2 regions of the [Clostridium] cellulosi genome follow, and region 2 is predicted to be linked to the other one. Evidence: riboswitches for the same ligand, from Rfam matches in the RefSeq annotation. Region 2 holds a riboswitch; the other holds the start of a gene.
What was found. A riboswitch is a leader RNA that binds a small molecule or an ion and turns the genes downstream of it on or off. The one in region 2 is predicted to bind thiamine pyrophosphate.
Positions count from the first base shown of each region.

Region 1: linked by a shared signal. The riboswitch ahead of thiD (bifunctional hydroxymethylpyrimidine kinase/phosphomethylpyrimidine kinase) and the one ahead of V6C21_RS07760 (energy-coupled thiamine transporter ThiT) in region 2 are both predicted to bind thiamine pyrophosphate.

Region 1 covers NZ_JBAIZF010000004.1:31,422-39,230, reverse strand. The annotation lists gene V6C21_RS01665 (AraC family transcriptional regulator) at 1-87, shown strand, start outside; gene V6C21_RS01660 (AraC family transcriptional regulator) at 210-1,061, shown strand; gene V6C21_RS01655 (amino acid permease) at 1,178-2,587, opposite strand; TPP riboswitch at 3,129-3,227, shown strand; gene thiD (bifunctional hydroxymethylpyrimidine kinase/phosphomethylpyrimidine kinase) at 3,286-4,107, shown strand; gene thiC (phosphomethylpyrimidine synthase ThiC) at 4,097-5,440, shown strand; gene thiM (hydroxyethylthiazole kinase) at 5,440-6,276, shown strand; gene thiE (thiamine phosphate synthase) at 6,260-6,895, shown strand; gene V6C21_RS01630 (glucosaminidase domain-containing protein) at 7,136-7,809, shown strand, end outside.
Region 2 covers NZ_JBAIZF010000025.1:48,924-56,732, reverse strand. The annotation lists gene V6C21_RS07775 (nicotinate phosphoribosyltransferase) at 1-375, opposite strand, end outside; gene V6C21_RS07770 (putative polysaccharide biosynthesis protein) at 696-2,318, shown strand; gene V6C21_RS07765 (ferritin-like domain-containing protein) at 2,486-3,034, shown strand; TPP riboswitch at 3,091-3,200, shown strand; gene V6C21_RS07760 (energy-coupled thiamine transporter ThiT) at 3,254-3,820, shown strand; gene V6C21_RS07755 (M14 family zinc carboxypeptidase) at 3,899-4,726, opposite strand; gene V6C21_RS07750 (hypothetical protein) at 4,920-5,390, opposite strand; gene V6C21_RS07745 (DUF5685 family protein) at 5,599-6,477, shown strand; gene V6C21_RS07740 (J domain-containing protein) at 6,566-7,192, shown strand; gene V6C21_RS07735 (hypothetical protein) at 7,196-7,720, shown strand.

The sequences.
Region 1 (7,809 bases), on a different contig from region 2:
GGCTTTGGAAGCGTCGCATCCTTTGAGCGAATTTTCCGCTGCGTTAAGGGATGTTCACCAACCGAATTCCGCAAGCTTCAGAATTGAATCTGCCGTTGATTATTGTGAGAAAATCATAATAATCTTAATTGGCATCATTAAATAACTTCTTTCAACATTTTTAGGTCTAAATGCTGGCTTAAACATGCAGTTGAAGAGAAGGTGGCTATATGAAAATAGAGGGGCTTCATGAGAAAGAAATTTTTGAAGAAAAGTTTCCATTTAGACTGCTGAATCAAGATATTGACTTTAACTATCCGGCACATTGGCACACAGCGATAGAGATCATATATGTGCTAAAGCACAGTTTTACTGTTTTGGCAGATTCAGCGGCCTACTTTTTACGAGAGAGAAATATTCTTTTCCTGCCGGGTGGCTGTATTCACGAATTCAAAAATGAAATAGGCCAAGGCAGAGGGGTCTTTATCAATTTCGAACTTTCAAGCCTCAGCCCGTTTGATACGATTGACTGCGTACGCTCTAAATTGTGCGATGTAAAGCTGATTACTTCTGAGAATAACCCTCTACATTCTAAAATTGAAAAAGAGATATTAAATATGGTAAAGGAAAGCCAAAACCATACGTTTATGAGCCCGCTCTATTATGCCGCCCGTTCAATCGACATACTATTGTCTTTCTGTAAGGATTTTGACTCAAAAACAAAAGTTCGGGAGAAAGATGAAAATATCGTTTCGGGACTTGAAAAAATCAATAAGTCATTTGAGTATATTGAGAAAAATTATTGTCATGACATTCATCTCAAGGATATCGCAAAAGCGGTTGGATTCAGTGAATACTATTTCTCGCGCCTTTTTAAAACGATTACCAAGAAGAGATTCCACCAATATCTGAACGAATTTCGTATTAAAAAAGCCGAACAGCTACTTAGCCAGAATTATTCGATAAGCGAGGTTGCAAATAAGACCGGTTTCAGCAGTACAGAAACGTTTAAACGTACGTTTAAGAAAATCAAGGGCTATTCTCCAAAGGTATCTGCGCGTAATGTTTGGTGCCCGAAATAAGATTTTATGTTTACATAAATTTGGCCCATCCTTTTGGATGGGCCAAATTACTATACATTCTCGGGGCAAGATACTTACCCCATTTTATCAATTTAGGCAGAAAGAAATACTACCGATTACTGGCTTTCATTTTCAGCTATTTCTTTTGCCAATAGGCTGTGTTTGCGTCCATATAAGAAGTATATCAATAGTCCTAAGGCGAGCCAAATTACGAAACGCAGTTTTGTTATATTGTTAAGCAGAAGTGCAAGGCCAATACATAAGACTGCGGAGATTATGGGCAACACAGGAACAAAGGGGCACTTAAAGGAGCGCTTGAGGTCTGGCCTTTTCTTTCTCAGTACGATGATACCGATTGCGACAATAACAAAAGCTGCAAGCGTACCTATATTTGTAAGCTCAGACACTACATCGAGCGGGAAGAAACCGGCGATAGAAGCGGTAATAACACAGACGATAATTGTGCTCAGGATAGGTGTTTTTGTTTTACGGTTGACCCTGCCCAGAGGTTCCGGCAGCAGGCCGTCTCTTGACATGGCGAAAATAATTCTTGTTCCACCGTATGACATGACCAGCAGGACGGATGTGATACCGCATATTGCGCCGACGGAAACAAGGGATGATCCCCAATTGATGCCGATTTGCTCAAGCGCAAAGGCGACAGGTGCCGAAGAATCTTTAAACTTATAGTATGGGACAACACCAGTTAAAACTACTGAAACCCCAATGTAAAGCAGAGTGCATATTAAAAGTGAGCCAATAATGCCTTTAGGAAGGTCTTTTTGCGGTCTTTTTACTTCCTCGGCTGTAGTTGAAACCGCGTCAAATCCAAGGAAGGCGTAAAATACATAAGCGGCACCGTGCAAAACCCCACTTGTACCGTAAGGCATAAATGGATGCCAATTGGCGGCTTTGACATGGGGTGCAGCCAGCAATATAAACAGCAGGATTACACCTACTTTTATAATGACAATAATATTGTTGACCATTGCGCTTTGATTTGCTCCGGCCATAAGCAAAAGCGAAATCAGCACAATGATAATTATTGCCGGCAGGTTTACTATGCCGCCTGCCGCTGGTGGATTTACAAGAGCTGCAGGCAGGTTTATTCCGATATTTGAGAGAAGCTGCGTGATATATCCCGACCAACCTATAGCTACAGAGCCGATTGCGACGGTATACTCAAGTATCAGGTCCCAGCCGATTATCCAGGCCCATATTTCGCCAAGCGAAACATAAGCATAAGTGTATGCGCTTCCGGAAACTGGCACGGAAGAAGCAAACTCTGCGTATGTCAATGCTGCCAGTCCGCAGACGATAGCGGCTAAAATGAAAGAGATAAAAAGAGCCGGCCCGGAATAATTAGCCGCCGCCAGACCAGTAATTACAAATATGCCAGTGCCGACAATTGCCCCTATTCCGAACATTATCAGTTCAAATGGGCTCAGTACCTTTTTGAGGGATTTCTCACTTTTTGTCTCATTTAAAAGATCGGAAATTGGTTTAACAGAAAAGATTCCTTTCATTGGCTCCACCTTGATTTTTTAATTAGTATAGCAAAAATCTGTTGTATAAACAATAAATGCTAAGTAAAATGTTGAATAAATATACAGTGTGTTTATTCATAAAATTAGTGATATTGTCTGATGACACCGAAATTTTGTTGAAATATAACATATTTCTCTTGATGTATATGCGTGATAAGCCAAAACAATTGACTTCCTTGCTTTGAAATGTTATACTCAAATAAACTGCGGGGGGACTCGAAAGAGTTGAGAAGGTAGAACCTGACCCATTGAACCTGTCAGTTAACACTGGTGTAGGGAAGCAGGCATTATTAAGATGATGTCAGAGTGCTTTCCGCGGAGGAGAGCGCTTTTTTATTACCCAAATAAAATTGAATAAAGGCAAACTGCGGGGGGACTCGGAAGAGTTGAGAAGGTAGAACCTGACCCATTGAACCTGTCAGTTAACACTGGTGTAGGGAAGCAGGCATTATTAAGATGATGTCAGAGTGCTTTCCGCAGAGGAAAGCACTTTTTTATTACCCAAATAAAATTGAATAAAGGCAAACTGCGGGGGGACTCGGAAGAGTTGAGAAGGTAGAACCTGACCCATTGAACCTGTCAGTTAACACTGGCGTAGGGAAGCAGGCATTATTGAGTGATGTTAGAGTGCTTTCCGCAGAGGAAAGCACTTTTTTATTAAAGGAAAGGTGATAGAAATGAAAAAAGTTTTGACGATTGCAGGTTCTGATTGCAGCGGCGGTGCAGGCGTTCAAGCCGACCTTAAAACCTTTGCTGCACATGGCGTTTATGGCATGAGTGTAATAGTATCTGTGGTCGCGGAAAACACTTTCCGCGTCATCAGAGCTTATGACCTTTCGCCGGAGGCAATTGAAAACCAGATTGATGCTGTTTTTGAGGATATCGGTGTCGATGCCGTCAAGGTGGGCATGCTGTCTCAATCCGCTTGCATGGAAGCGGTAGCGCGCAAACTCAGGGAGTATAAGCCCCGAAATGTAGTGATTGACCCAGTTATGGCTGCGAAAAACGGCTGCCCCCTTATGCAGCCGGATTCAGTTGATACCCTCATCAGAGAGATATTGCCTTTGGCGGACCTGCTGACTCCAAATATTCCGGAAGCTGAAATGATTACTGGAATGAAGATTCAAAGCGACAGGGATATGGAACATGCCGCCGAAAAGATAGCGGCGATGGGTGCAAAGGCTGTGTTGGTAAAGGGAGGCCATGCAAAGGGCGATGCTTTGGACATTCTTTTTGACGGCAATAAGTTTACCCATTTCAGTGCGAAGCGCATTGACACTAAAAACACCCACGGCACAGGCTGCACATATTCCTCCGCTATTGCTTCTAATCTTGCCCTGGGCTTTAATCTGGAAGAGGCGGTCAAAAGAGCGAAAGAATATGTCACCACCGCTATTCGGCATGCTCTTCCAATCGGCAAAGGCTGCGGCCCCACTCATCATTTTTATGATCTATATAGAAACGGATTACAAAGGGAGGAACTGTCAAATGAAATATAAAACACAGATGGAGGCGGCCCGAAACGGTTATGTCACCAAAGAGCTTGCCCAGGTGGCAGCAGATGAAGGCATTGAAGAAAAGGAATTGATGCAGCTCGTAGCGTCCGGCAAAGTGGCAATTCCGGCAAATATCCGGCACACAGCCCTGCATCCCCATGGCATAGGCAGCGGCCTGCGGACAAAAATCAACGTGAACCTCGGTATTTCCGGCGACTGTGCCGACTATGAAAGGGAAATGGAAAAGGTAAGGCTCGCAGAGAAGTTCGGCGCAGAAGCGATTATGGACCTCAGCAACTATGGCAAAACGCAGGAATTTCGCCAAAAGCTGATTGAGACATCCCCGGCGATGATCGGCACTGTTCCCGTTTATGACGCCATCGGATATTTTGAAAAAGAATTAAAGGATATCACCGCGCAGGATTTTCTGAACATTGTGCGCATTCACGCAGAGTCGGGAGTGGACTTTATGACAATCCATGCCGGCCTTAACCGCCGGTCTGTAGAGGTATTCCTGCGGGAGGGACGACAAATGAATATCGTGTCACGCGGCGGATCTCTACTGTTCGCGTGGATGAAGCTGACAGGCAATGAAAATCCTTTTTATGAGCATTACGATGAACTTCTCGATATACTTCGGGAATACGACGTGACCATCAGTTTAGGTGACGCACTCCGCCCCGGCAGCATAGCGGATTCAACAGACGCTTCACAGATCGCCGAGCTCACCGAAATAGGGAATCTGACGCTCCGGGCATGGGAACGCGGCGTGCAGGTCTTGGTGGAAGGGCCGGGACACATGGCATTGGATGAGATAGCCGCCAACATGAAACTCGAGAAGCGTCTTTGCCACGGTGCCCCATACTATGTCCTCGGGCCGCTTGTCACGGATATCGCGCCCGGTTATGACCATATTACGGCGGCTATCGGCGGTGCGATTGCGGCGGCAAACGGCGCAGACTTTTTGTGTTATGTGACGCCTGCCGAGCATCTGCGCCTGCCTGATCTCGATGACGTCAAAGAAGGGATTATCGCTTCCCGCATTGCGGCGCACGCCGCTGACATTGCTAAGGGAGTAAGGGGCGCTCGCGAAGCCGACTTTAAAATCAGCGAAGCCCGCAGAAAGCTTGATTGGGAGGAGATATTCCGGCTTTCTATCGACGGTGAGAAGGCGCGGGCATATTTCGAAAGCGTTCCGCCGAAGGACAGGCATAGTTGCTCCATGTGCGGCAAAATGTGCGCTGTAAATACTATGAACAAGGTATTGGGTGGATGTAGAAATATTGAATTGCGCGGGCAAAGGCAAGAAAGGAAAGAAGGGCAGGAGGTACTGTAATGGAAAGAGAATGGGTTGAAAAAATCGGAGATGCGCTGAAAGCGGTGCGCTCACAAAAGCCGCTGGTCAATCATATCACAAATTATGTCACGGTCAACGACTGTGCCAATATAACGCTGGCAATTGGTGCATCTCCGATCATGGCCGATGATATCAGAGAGTCAGCGGAGATTACATCAATTTCTTCAGCCCTTGTGCTAAATACCGGTACGTTGGCAGAGCAAACAATTCAGTCCATGCTTGCCGCAGGGAAAAAGGCCAATGAACTTAAAATTCCTGTTGTGCTTGATCCGGTAGGAGTAGGGGCTTCGAAATTGCGGAACCAGACGGTGGAACGCATTTTGCATGAGGTAAAAATTAGTGTCCTGCGGGGTAATATATCGGAGATACGGTATATCGCAGGGTTTGAAGCTTCAACAAAAGGTGTTGACGCTTCAGACGCAGATATGAGCAGCGGGCTTGAAGCTGCCTGCACCATTGTAAAGACAGCAGCGCGAAAATATGGCTGTACAGTGGCAGCCACAGGTGAAACGGATATCATATCAGACGGGCACCGAACTATTATGATTAAAAACGGCACAAGGCTGCTTGCCAGCGTGACAGGAACGGGATGTATGTGTACTTCACTTGTGGGGGCTTTCAGCGGAGTTACGAAAGACCCGATGGTTGCGGCGGCCGGCGGTGCGCTATGTATGGGCATAGCAGGCGAAATTGCAGAAGAAAAGGCCGGCAAAGTAGGGACCGGCAGTTTTCACATAGCAATTATTGATGCTGTAAGCCTCATGGACGCCGAAACATTAATGGAAAGGGCGAAGATTTATGAAACCAGAGATTGACTACAGACTCTATTTGGTTACTGATAGGACGCTTATGAGCACGCCGACACTGGAAGAAGCAGTCGAGCAGGCGATTGAAGGCGGCGCAACGCTTATACAACTACGGGAGAAAACGGCTTCATCTTTGGATTTTTACAATATAGCAAAAAGAATAAAGCGCATTACCGACGCCCGCAATATCCCGTTAATTATCAATGACCGTCTCGATATCGCTTTGGCGGTTGACGCTGCAGGTGTCCATGTCGGTCAAGAGGATATTCCCGCGCGGATAGTCCGCTCTATAATCGGTGACGAAAAGATATTAGGCGTTTCGGTTTCAAATTTGCAAGAGGCGGTAAAGGCGCAGGAGGATGGAGCCGATTACATAGGAGTAGGGGCGATATTTGCTACGGGGACAAAAAAGGATGCAGATATTGTTTCAATGGAGGAATTAAAAAGGATAAGGGCCGGCGTCCGGCTGCCTATTGTGGCCATCGGTGGCATCAATGCAAAAAACGTGACGTCATTTGATGGGATAGGTATTAACGGAATCGCTGTTGTTTCTGCACTGATTTCGGCAAAAGACATTGCCGGAGAGGCGAAAAAACTCAAAAAATTGTCGTTGCAAGTATGTCAGTAAGTCTTTGTTGCATGGAAGGATTCCTTTTTATTCAACATGATTCGACGGATTGTATAAAAATTTTCCCGCTATATGAAAAAAAGGGATGAATACTTGGAAACCTGTCGATTCCATTGTATAATTAAAAGCAGAGTTTTTGGGAAATTATGATTTGTGTTTTTAAATGCAAATCAGACATTCCCAAAAACCAAATTCATTGAAAAGGAGGGAAAAAGAATAGACAACAATAGGAGGTTAATTATGAGGAAGAAATTTGGCAAATATGTGCTGTTTTTAGCATTAGCTACAGCATTTTCAGGGGCATATATTATTTTTGGCACCCAAGACCATCCGTTAACAAGTGGAATAACCAATAAGTCAAACAACGTCGTTTTGGCTGCAAGTTCAATTCCTTCAAATAGGATTTGGCTTGAGTATCCGGATGGTACATATAACGGGGATATACCTGTTGTCGGTTGGGCTATAAGTTTCTATGGCGTCAAAAGTATTGATATCTATTTGGACGGCAAAAAGATTGATTCAATACCGAACAGCGCCATGACAAAGCGTGATGATATAGTCAATAAGTTTGGCAAAGACGGTTATATCGATCTTGATCACAGCGGTTTTTCATATACTGTCAGTAAAAGCCAACTGTCAAGAGGCAACCACAATATACAAGTGGAGCTGATTGACAACGAAGGAGGAGTGCTGCGCTCAAATACCAGAACATTTGCAGTGGATCTTCCGCCAGATAAAGTTTGGCTTGAGACCCCAGACAGTATAAACATCGGAAAAACTGAAGCGACTGTATCCGGCTGGGCTATGAGCCCATACGGCGTCGAAAGCGTTGAAATCTACGTAGACGATAAAAGGGTTGGCTCTGTATCGAACAGCGAAATGACTAAGCGTTCTGACTTAATAAATAAGTTCGC
Region 2 (7,809 bases):
GAGCTGTGCCTGAACAGCAGGGCCTCTGACGATGACTATTGGTTCGCCGGGGAAAATCGGTGTTCCCTCAGGGATAGCCCATACATCACATTCAAATTTAAAGTTCTTGAGGTAGTTTAAAAATTCCTCATTGAAAATCTTTTTAGTTCTAAGATATTCAATATCCTCGTCGCTGAAGCTGAGGTTATTTAAGTAGTCAATAACCTGCTCAAGTCCAGCCATTATCGCAAAGCCACCATTGTCGGGGATCTTTCTGAAAAACATGTCAAAGTAGGTTATCTTATCTTTAAAACCGCAGCAAAAATAGCCGTTTGCCATTGTAAGTTCATAAAAATCCATTAACATTGAGAGGTTATTGCGCTTTTCATCTTTCATAATTATACCTTCATTCTTTGGATATTATCAAAATTAACTATTAATATAAAAACTTTGATAGAAGTTTTATTGATAAATTATAGATTTCATCTATTCTATTATGTTTTCAAAAGTGTAATTTGTCAAAATAAATAATTAACGATTATGATTAACAGTTTTTAATAAGTTATATAAACTATGCACATTAAACAGGTGATTAAAAGGAAGAAAGGCAAGCTTGGATAATAGAAAGTATTTTATATAGTATGACAGGCAGTCATTTTAACAGGACACCCCGAATAACTTTTTATGTATGGTTTTATTGCCTCGGGGGTGTTTGAATGCCGAGAAGCACCAGAAGCAGTGTTGTCAAAGGCACAATGATTCTTATAGTCGGAAACATAATCGTAAAAATAATCGGTGCATTCTTTAAGCTGCCTCTTGCCAATATTATCGGTGCAGACGGTATGGGGCTATATAACTCGTCTTTTACAGTATATGACATCTTTCTGGTGCTTTCAACATCAGGTTATACACTTGCGATATCAAAAATGGTTTCGACCTGCTATGCCTACGGCAAGGACGGCGAGGCTTTGGAAATCTTGAGGATAACGAGAAATCTTCTTGCTGTGATTGGACTTGCATTTTCAGTAATAATGTTCGCCGGAGCGAGGATTTTCGCAGGCCTTATCGGAAACACACGTTCCTTTTACTGCATTTTGATGTTGTCGCCTGCAGTCCTGCTTGTTTCTATCATGTGCTCATACCGCGGATACTATCAGGGAACCAACGATATGATACCAACGACAGTTTCGCAGGTTATAGAGGCGGTTGTGCGGCTTGTTGTTGGTCTTGCAGCTTCTGCCTACCTCAAATACAAAGGATTCGGTATGGAGATAGTCGCTGCGGGTGCTTTGGCGGGCATAACGCTTGGCGAATTCTCATCAACATTTACGCTTGCCATGCTGCATAAGTTTAAAAGGCGGGGCAAGAGAATCAGGAGAATAAACGCCGCACGGCCAGCCCGAATATTAAAGACGCTTTTTGCGACATCAATTCCAATCGGAATCAGCGGAATTATCATTAGCATTATAAATATTATCGATAATTCTATACTTATGCACAGGCTGCAGTATATTGGCTGCAGCGAGCAAGAAGCGAATACTCTCAACGGCGCTTTTAATATGGCATATACTGTTTTCAGCCTGCCAATAACAGTTGTTATGGCGGTGACAACGAGTGTATTCCCTATATTGTCATATGCACACGCCTGCGGGAACAAGGTCCGTATTCAAAAGCTCGTAATGGCATCTCTCAGGATAATTATGATTGTTTCAACGGCAACGGCGGCGATTTTTCTATCACTTTCGAAGCCAATAGTCAGCATTATATACTTTGGTCAGCCGCGGGACGCAACAATAGCGGCTCCGTTGTTAATTTTGATGTCACCAGCGGCAATTCTCATTTCAATCGCAGTTATGACGGGAACGGTATTGCAGGCAGTTGACAAACTGCTTGTACCGTCGAGGTCGACAATTATCGGCGGATCCATTTGCCTTGTTATCAATTGGTATCTGATAGGAAATCCGAAAATCGGTATATATGGTGTGCCAATCGGCATTTGTATCTGCTATTTTATTGTTTCTGCCTTGAATATTATTGAGATAAAAAGGTGCGGCATAAAGCTGAAACTTAAAGAAATTATGATGAAACCGCTGCTGCCGTCTTTAGTTCTCGCGATATCACTTGCTGTGGTCTACTATATGACATATAGAACATTGGGCCTTATTTATGCAACGGTTTTGAGCCTTGCTGTTGGCCTCATTCTGTATCTGACAGTAATGTTCACGACAAAAACAATTGAAAAGGAAGACCTGGATATGATTCCAGGTGGGAAAAAGATTATTAAAATCCTTGAAAAGCTGCATTTCATAGATACTAAGGGCACTATTAAAACATATTAGTAAATTGAAACTGAATAGAAATTCTGCCATTTAGAATTTTGATATATTTCATAAAAAACTAAAATAAACCCGAATTTAAGCAAAAAACAAGCAGTAAATCATAGTTTCACAAAAAAGCATGGGCCGACATACGCTGTTATTGCATAAAAAGGCGTGGAGGTAGGTGTATGAATATGAATGACAGCATGAACGATGTAAAAATTATGTCAGATATAATGCGTATGCCGGATGAAGATTCAATGGATGAAGATATGCGCCGCTTCATGGCGGATGGATACATAATGGGGAAAACCTGCTTTGGAAGCGATTCCACACAGTATGCAGACAGATTAATGGAATTTGTAAACGATGAGTTTTCAGATTATCTTTATTACATTCAGCTGTCAAAAAGAGCGCCGACACAGTCGGCAAGGCGCATATTTAGGCAATTTTCAGAAGATGAGATTGGTCATGCGAGAAGATTTGCCGCGGCATATTTTTTGATTACAGGAAAAAGGTATTTCCCCACAAGGAATTCGGTCGAACCAGTTGTTGTTCCGCCCTTATACATACAGGCGCTGCGCCAGCGTTATCTCGCCGAATCGCGTGACGCGGTAAAATACCGTCTGTTTTCGCAGCATACAAGGGATCTGTGTTTAAAGAAAATCGCTGTTGATACAAGTGAAGATGAAAGAAAACACGCCCAGAAGCTAATGGAGCTGCTGCAGACGGTTTGACTTAGGCAAATGGCATTGTAGTTTGACAAGGCAGTGGTAATGGAGTATAATATAACAAAACTTAATAGGGGTGCTGACGGATGTCGGCTGAGAGGGAATATGAGTATTCCCAACCCATGAACCTGATCCGGATAATGCCGGCGTAGGGAGCTGCTTTGTAGTGAATTATTGCCGCGCCGGGTTTCCGGCACGGCAATTTTTTATAGGGAGAAATGGGAAATGAACCAAAAAACTTTAAGACTTGTTGAAACTGGTGTCCTTATCGCATTAGCTATTGCCCTTAGCAATGTCAAACTGTATCACATGCCATACGGAGGCTCGGTTACATTGTGCAGCATGCTGCCTGTAATGCTCATTTCGTATCGCCATGGGGTGAAGTGGGGCTTAGGCAGTGCTTTCGCATATTCGCTTGTACATATGTTTATTAGCATGTTTGTTTATGGAGATTTGCTTTCATGGGGTCTTACCGCACAAGCACTGATAGCCAGCATATTTCTTGATTATGTGCTTGCTTTTACAAGCCTCGGACTTGCCGGCATATTTGGAACAAAGTTATGGCAGTACATGGGCGGAATGAGTTTTGCGGTTGCGCTCCGTTATCTTTTCCACGTCATATCGGGTGTAGCTATTTTCGGCTCAGCACTCCCGGAAAACTTCTCAAACCCGCTTATATATTCTATTGTGTATAATTCGTTTTTAATTCCGGAGCTTGCGCTTTGCCTTATAATGGGAGCCCTGCTTTATGTTCCCCTCAAAAAATATATCAGTATAACTAAAAATGTATGATATATGGGAAAAAATAAAGAGCACCGGCATAATTGAAACTATGCCGGTGCTTTCTGTATGCAATATCGATTAAAGTTATCAATTGAAACTCTTTACTAATTTTTTTATACCTTCAATAGTTCGATTCGCATATTCCTCGCTGTGTGAATATGCTTTTTTGGGATATTCAATCAGCATACCTTTGGCCCCTGTAGTAGTGGCCCAGGCGCTGAAGTATCCGTGATTGGAACTTGTGAAGTTGCGCTGACTAGTGATTTTCAAACTGTCTTTAAAGTATTTCGCCAAAGAAGCGTCACCAATAAACATATTGCCCCATCCGTGACAGTCTATAACCACGTCTGGATTCAGTGACTCGACTAATTCTTTGAGTGCCTGCGTTTCTGGGGTGGCGAAGGGTTTCTTTAGGGTGTGATTGCGCTTTTGGTTGTAAACTTTAAAGCAGTAGTCAAAATCCCTGTTCATATCAACCCCTAATGAGACTTGGCATCTGCCGATACCGTTGTTTGTTTTGCCGTTTGATAGACCGTCCGGATTTAAAGAAGAGATTATATATAACTCTGTATTGCCAAGTTTGTCTCTGTTGTTTTTAAAATAGTCTGCTATCTGGTTGCCGATTTTGACGAGGACTTGTCCGTCTTTTGGGGCCAAATCTTCATAGCCGTGAATTTCAAAACCCATTAATACTTTGTGCTTTGCCACATTTGTCGGAGATATTTTAGTACATACCAAATCTGCGCCTAACCCGCTTTTGCCGTAAACAATTTGCCCATAATCCTCAATTGAAGTGTCCTGTGTGAGAATGGTCTTAGGAGTATACTCCAATGTACTTGTCTGAACCTTTTTGTTTGGCTTTTCCCCGGTTGATTCAAGCGGATATAATAGGAAGCAGACAATGATAGCGGACACAACCACTATTCCAAATGAAAAAAAGGATTTATATAAAGACATTGAATCATACCTTTGTTAAAAATTTTCCTGTAAGATTAATATAATTTTATCAGTAAAATGTTGTTCTGACAATATGAAGTATTAAAAATAATTACCGAATTATCCCGAATTTTGATTGTTAAATGTCTAAATCTGTCCATTTGCAAAACAATTACTGCGGCGGACAGCATACGCTGCATGGAGTATAGCCTGCCGCTTTTGCCTCTTTGAGTGAGATTTTTATTTTACTTCGCTTTAAGTATCTGCATCCTGAACAGTGATATTTTTTCCCGGTTTTCGTTATATAGACAATGGTTGATTTCTTATCTTCTGATTTTTTGGAACTTTTTTTGGTAGACTTGTTGCTTTGATCGGCTGAATTAGTGGTTTTCTTGTATTCTGAAGACGAAGTGTTTGATACAGTTGTATTGTCATTTGAAGTATCGGTTTGTGTATATAAGAAACCGGCGGATGATGTGTTTGAAGATTCTTCACTATATGTAGTATTATACGATATGTCCGAACTATAAGCTGAATCGTATAATGAACTGCTGCTGTTCGTTGAAATATCCGAACTACAGGACGTTAAAACAAATAAACTAAGAATCAAAGCAGACAGGATAACAGAAATTCCTTTTTTCATATTTGTACCTCCCGTCACTGACATATTACAACAGCAATATTGCGTAAAATGTCAAAAAAGGAGATACAAGCAGGTTTTAAATAAGAAAGTTTACAATTTGTTTTGCATTTATCTATTTTTATGTTATACAATTAAGTTGTTGATTTACTTCAACGTTAAAATATGAATTAGAATTTATTTATCTTAATACTGCATAAGGAGCAGAAAATTGTTTGGATATTTAAGGCCCTATAAGCCTGAGCTGAAAGTAAAAGACTATTCGATATATAAGGCCGTTTACTGTGGATTGTGCAATACACTTGGTAAACGGTATGGTTTCATTGCCCGTAATATTCTGACCTATGACGCAACGCTGATGTGCATAATTGACATGTCGAGAGGCAGCGCCTGCAAAGGTTTCAGAAGCGGAAGATGCCCGGTAAAACCGTATAAAAAATGTGATTTTGCAAACGAAAATGAGGCATTGGAATATTGGGCGGATGTCAGCGTCATACTCGCCTTTTATAAAGTGCTGGATAACTACAAGGACGGCGGATTTTTAAAGAAAGCTGCTATTCTGACTATCCTGCCCGTGATGAAGCACCTGTTCAAAAAAGCGGCGAAAAACAACCCATTCGCCGCTCAATGCGCGAAAGAATATATTAAAGCGCAGACAGCCGTAGAAGAAAAGAATACGCGTTCGGTTGACGAGGCGGCCCAGCCAACTGCTGAATTAATGTCAAAGCTTTTGTCGAAGAATGCGCAGAATGAAACTGAAAGGCGCGTGCTCGACCGAGCGGGGTATTTTATCGGGCGATGGATATATTTTGCCGACGCGGCGGATGACTTAAAAGACGATAAAAAAAGCGGCGCATATAACCCATTTGCCGCTCAGGAATACAGCGAGGGCATGAAAATCGCCGAACGTCTTTTAAATTCATGTATATTTGAAATTGGAAATGCAATTTCACTCCTGCAGGCTAACAGATTTGGTGAAATCATAAATAATGTAGTTTATTTGGGGCTTCCAAAGGTTAAAGAAGCTATTTTGTCTGGATTGGATAAGAAGGAGCGTATAAAGCGTTTCCCGGCTGTTTATAGAATTTGAAATTATTAATTGACAACAAGTTTGATACATTGGATAATATAATTATGTTTTGTTCATAGATTAAAGATTTAAAAATAAGGAGTTATAAATGGATCCATATAAAGTATTAGGAGTATCACCTGATGCAAGCGATGAAGAAATAAAAGCTGCATATAGGGCTCTTGCAAAAAAGTATCACCCTGATGCATACGCTAATAATCCACTGGCGGATCTTGCCGCGGAAAAAATGAAAGAGATTAATATGGCGTATGATCAGATTATGAAAATGCGCAAAAACGGTGGGAACAGTGGTTATTCCGGAGGTTATAACGACTACTCAAGCTCAGGTTCATATTCTTCCGGTGGATATACAAACAGCAGTTTCCCCAATATAAGGGAGCTTATAAACGCTGGAAGACTGGCTGAAGCGGAAGCAGCACTGAACGCTGTACCTCCGGCTTCGCGAAACGCAGAATGGCATTTTTTACGCGGTTGTGTGCTTTATAGATTCGGATGGGTCAATGAAGCATATCTCGAATTCCAAAATGCCGTGCAGATGGACGGAGGAAACGGTGAGTACCGCGAGGCCTTTGAAAGAATCCGACAGCAGATGAACGGAGGTTTCAATCCGTACGGCGGGTACTATCCCGGAGGAATGCAGAATTCTGGCTGTACCGCCTGTGACCTCTGCGCCGGATTAGCCTGTGCCGACTGTCTGTGCAACGGGGGCTGTTGATAATTGGAAAAGAAAATTACAACTTTTTCGATTGCGCTTGGCGGCATTCTGGCAGCGTTATCGGTAGCGCTGATGTTTTTGACTGCGCTTTTCCCGATTGCAGAATTTGTTTTTCCCGGTATGGCAGGTATCCTGCTTATTGCCGCCGTTTTTGAAATGGGCGAAAAGCGGGCATTCCTCATTTTTGCCGCGGTCGGAATCCTGTCTCTGCTGCTGCCTATAGAAAAAAGCTCGGCAGTGTATTATATACTCTTTTTGGGTCATTATCCGATTGTAAAAAGTTATATTGAAAGGATTCAGAACAATGTTATAAAATGGGCAGTGAAAGTTGTATTTTTCAATATCTGCTGCGCTTTGACACTGCTAATTTCAGTTTTCCTGCTGAACTTTGATGTCAACGCACTCAAATACGGTTTGCTTCTAACGATAATCTTGTTCAATGTGACTTTTATAATTTACGATATTGCAGTTTCAAAAATTATTGTTTTATATAGTTCAAAAATCAGAAAATTAATAAAGAGGCACTGAATAATATAAAAGGATAGGGGCCTTAGCGTATTTTTTAGCTGAGGTCCCTATCCTTATTTATGCAGTTTAGTCGGGTCTTAAAATTAAGC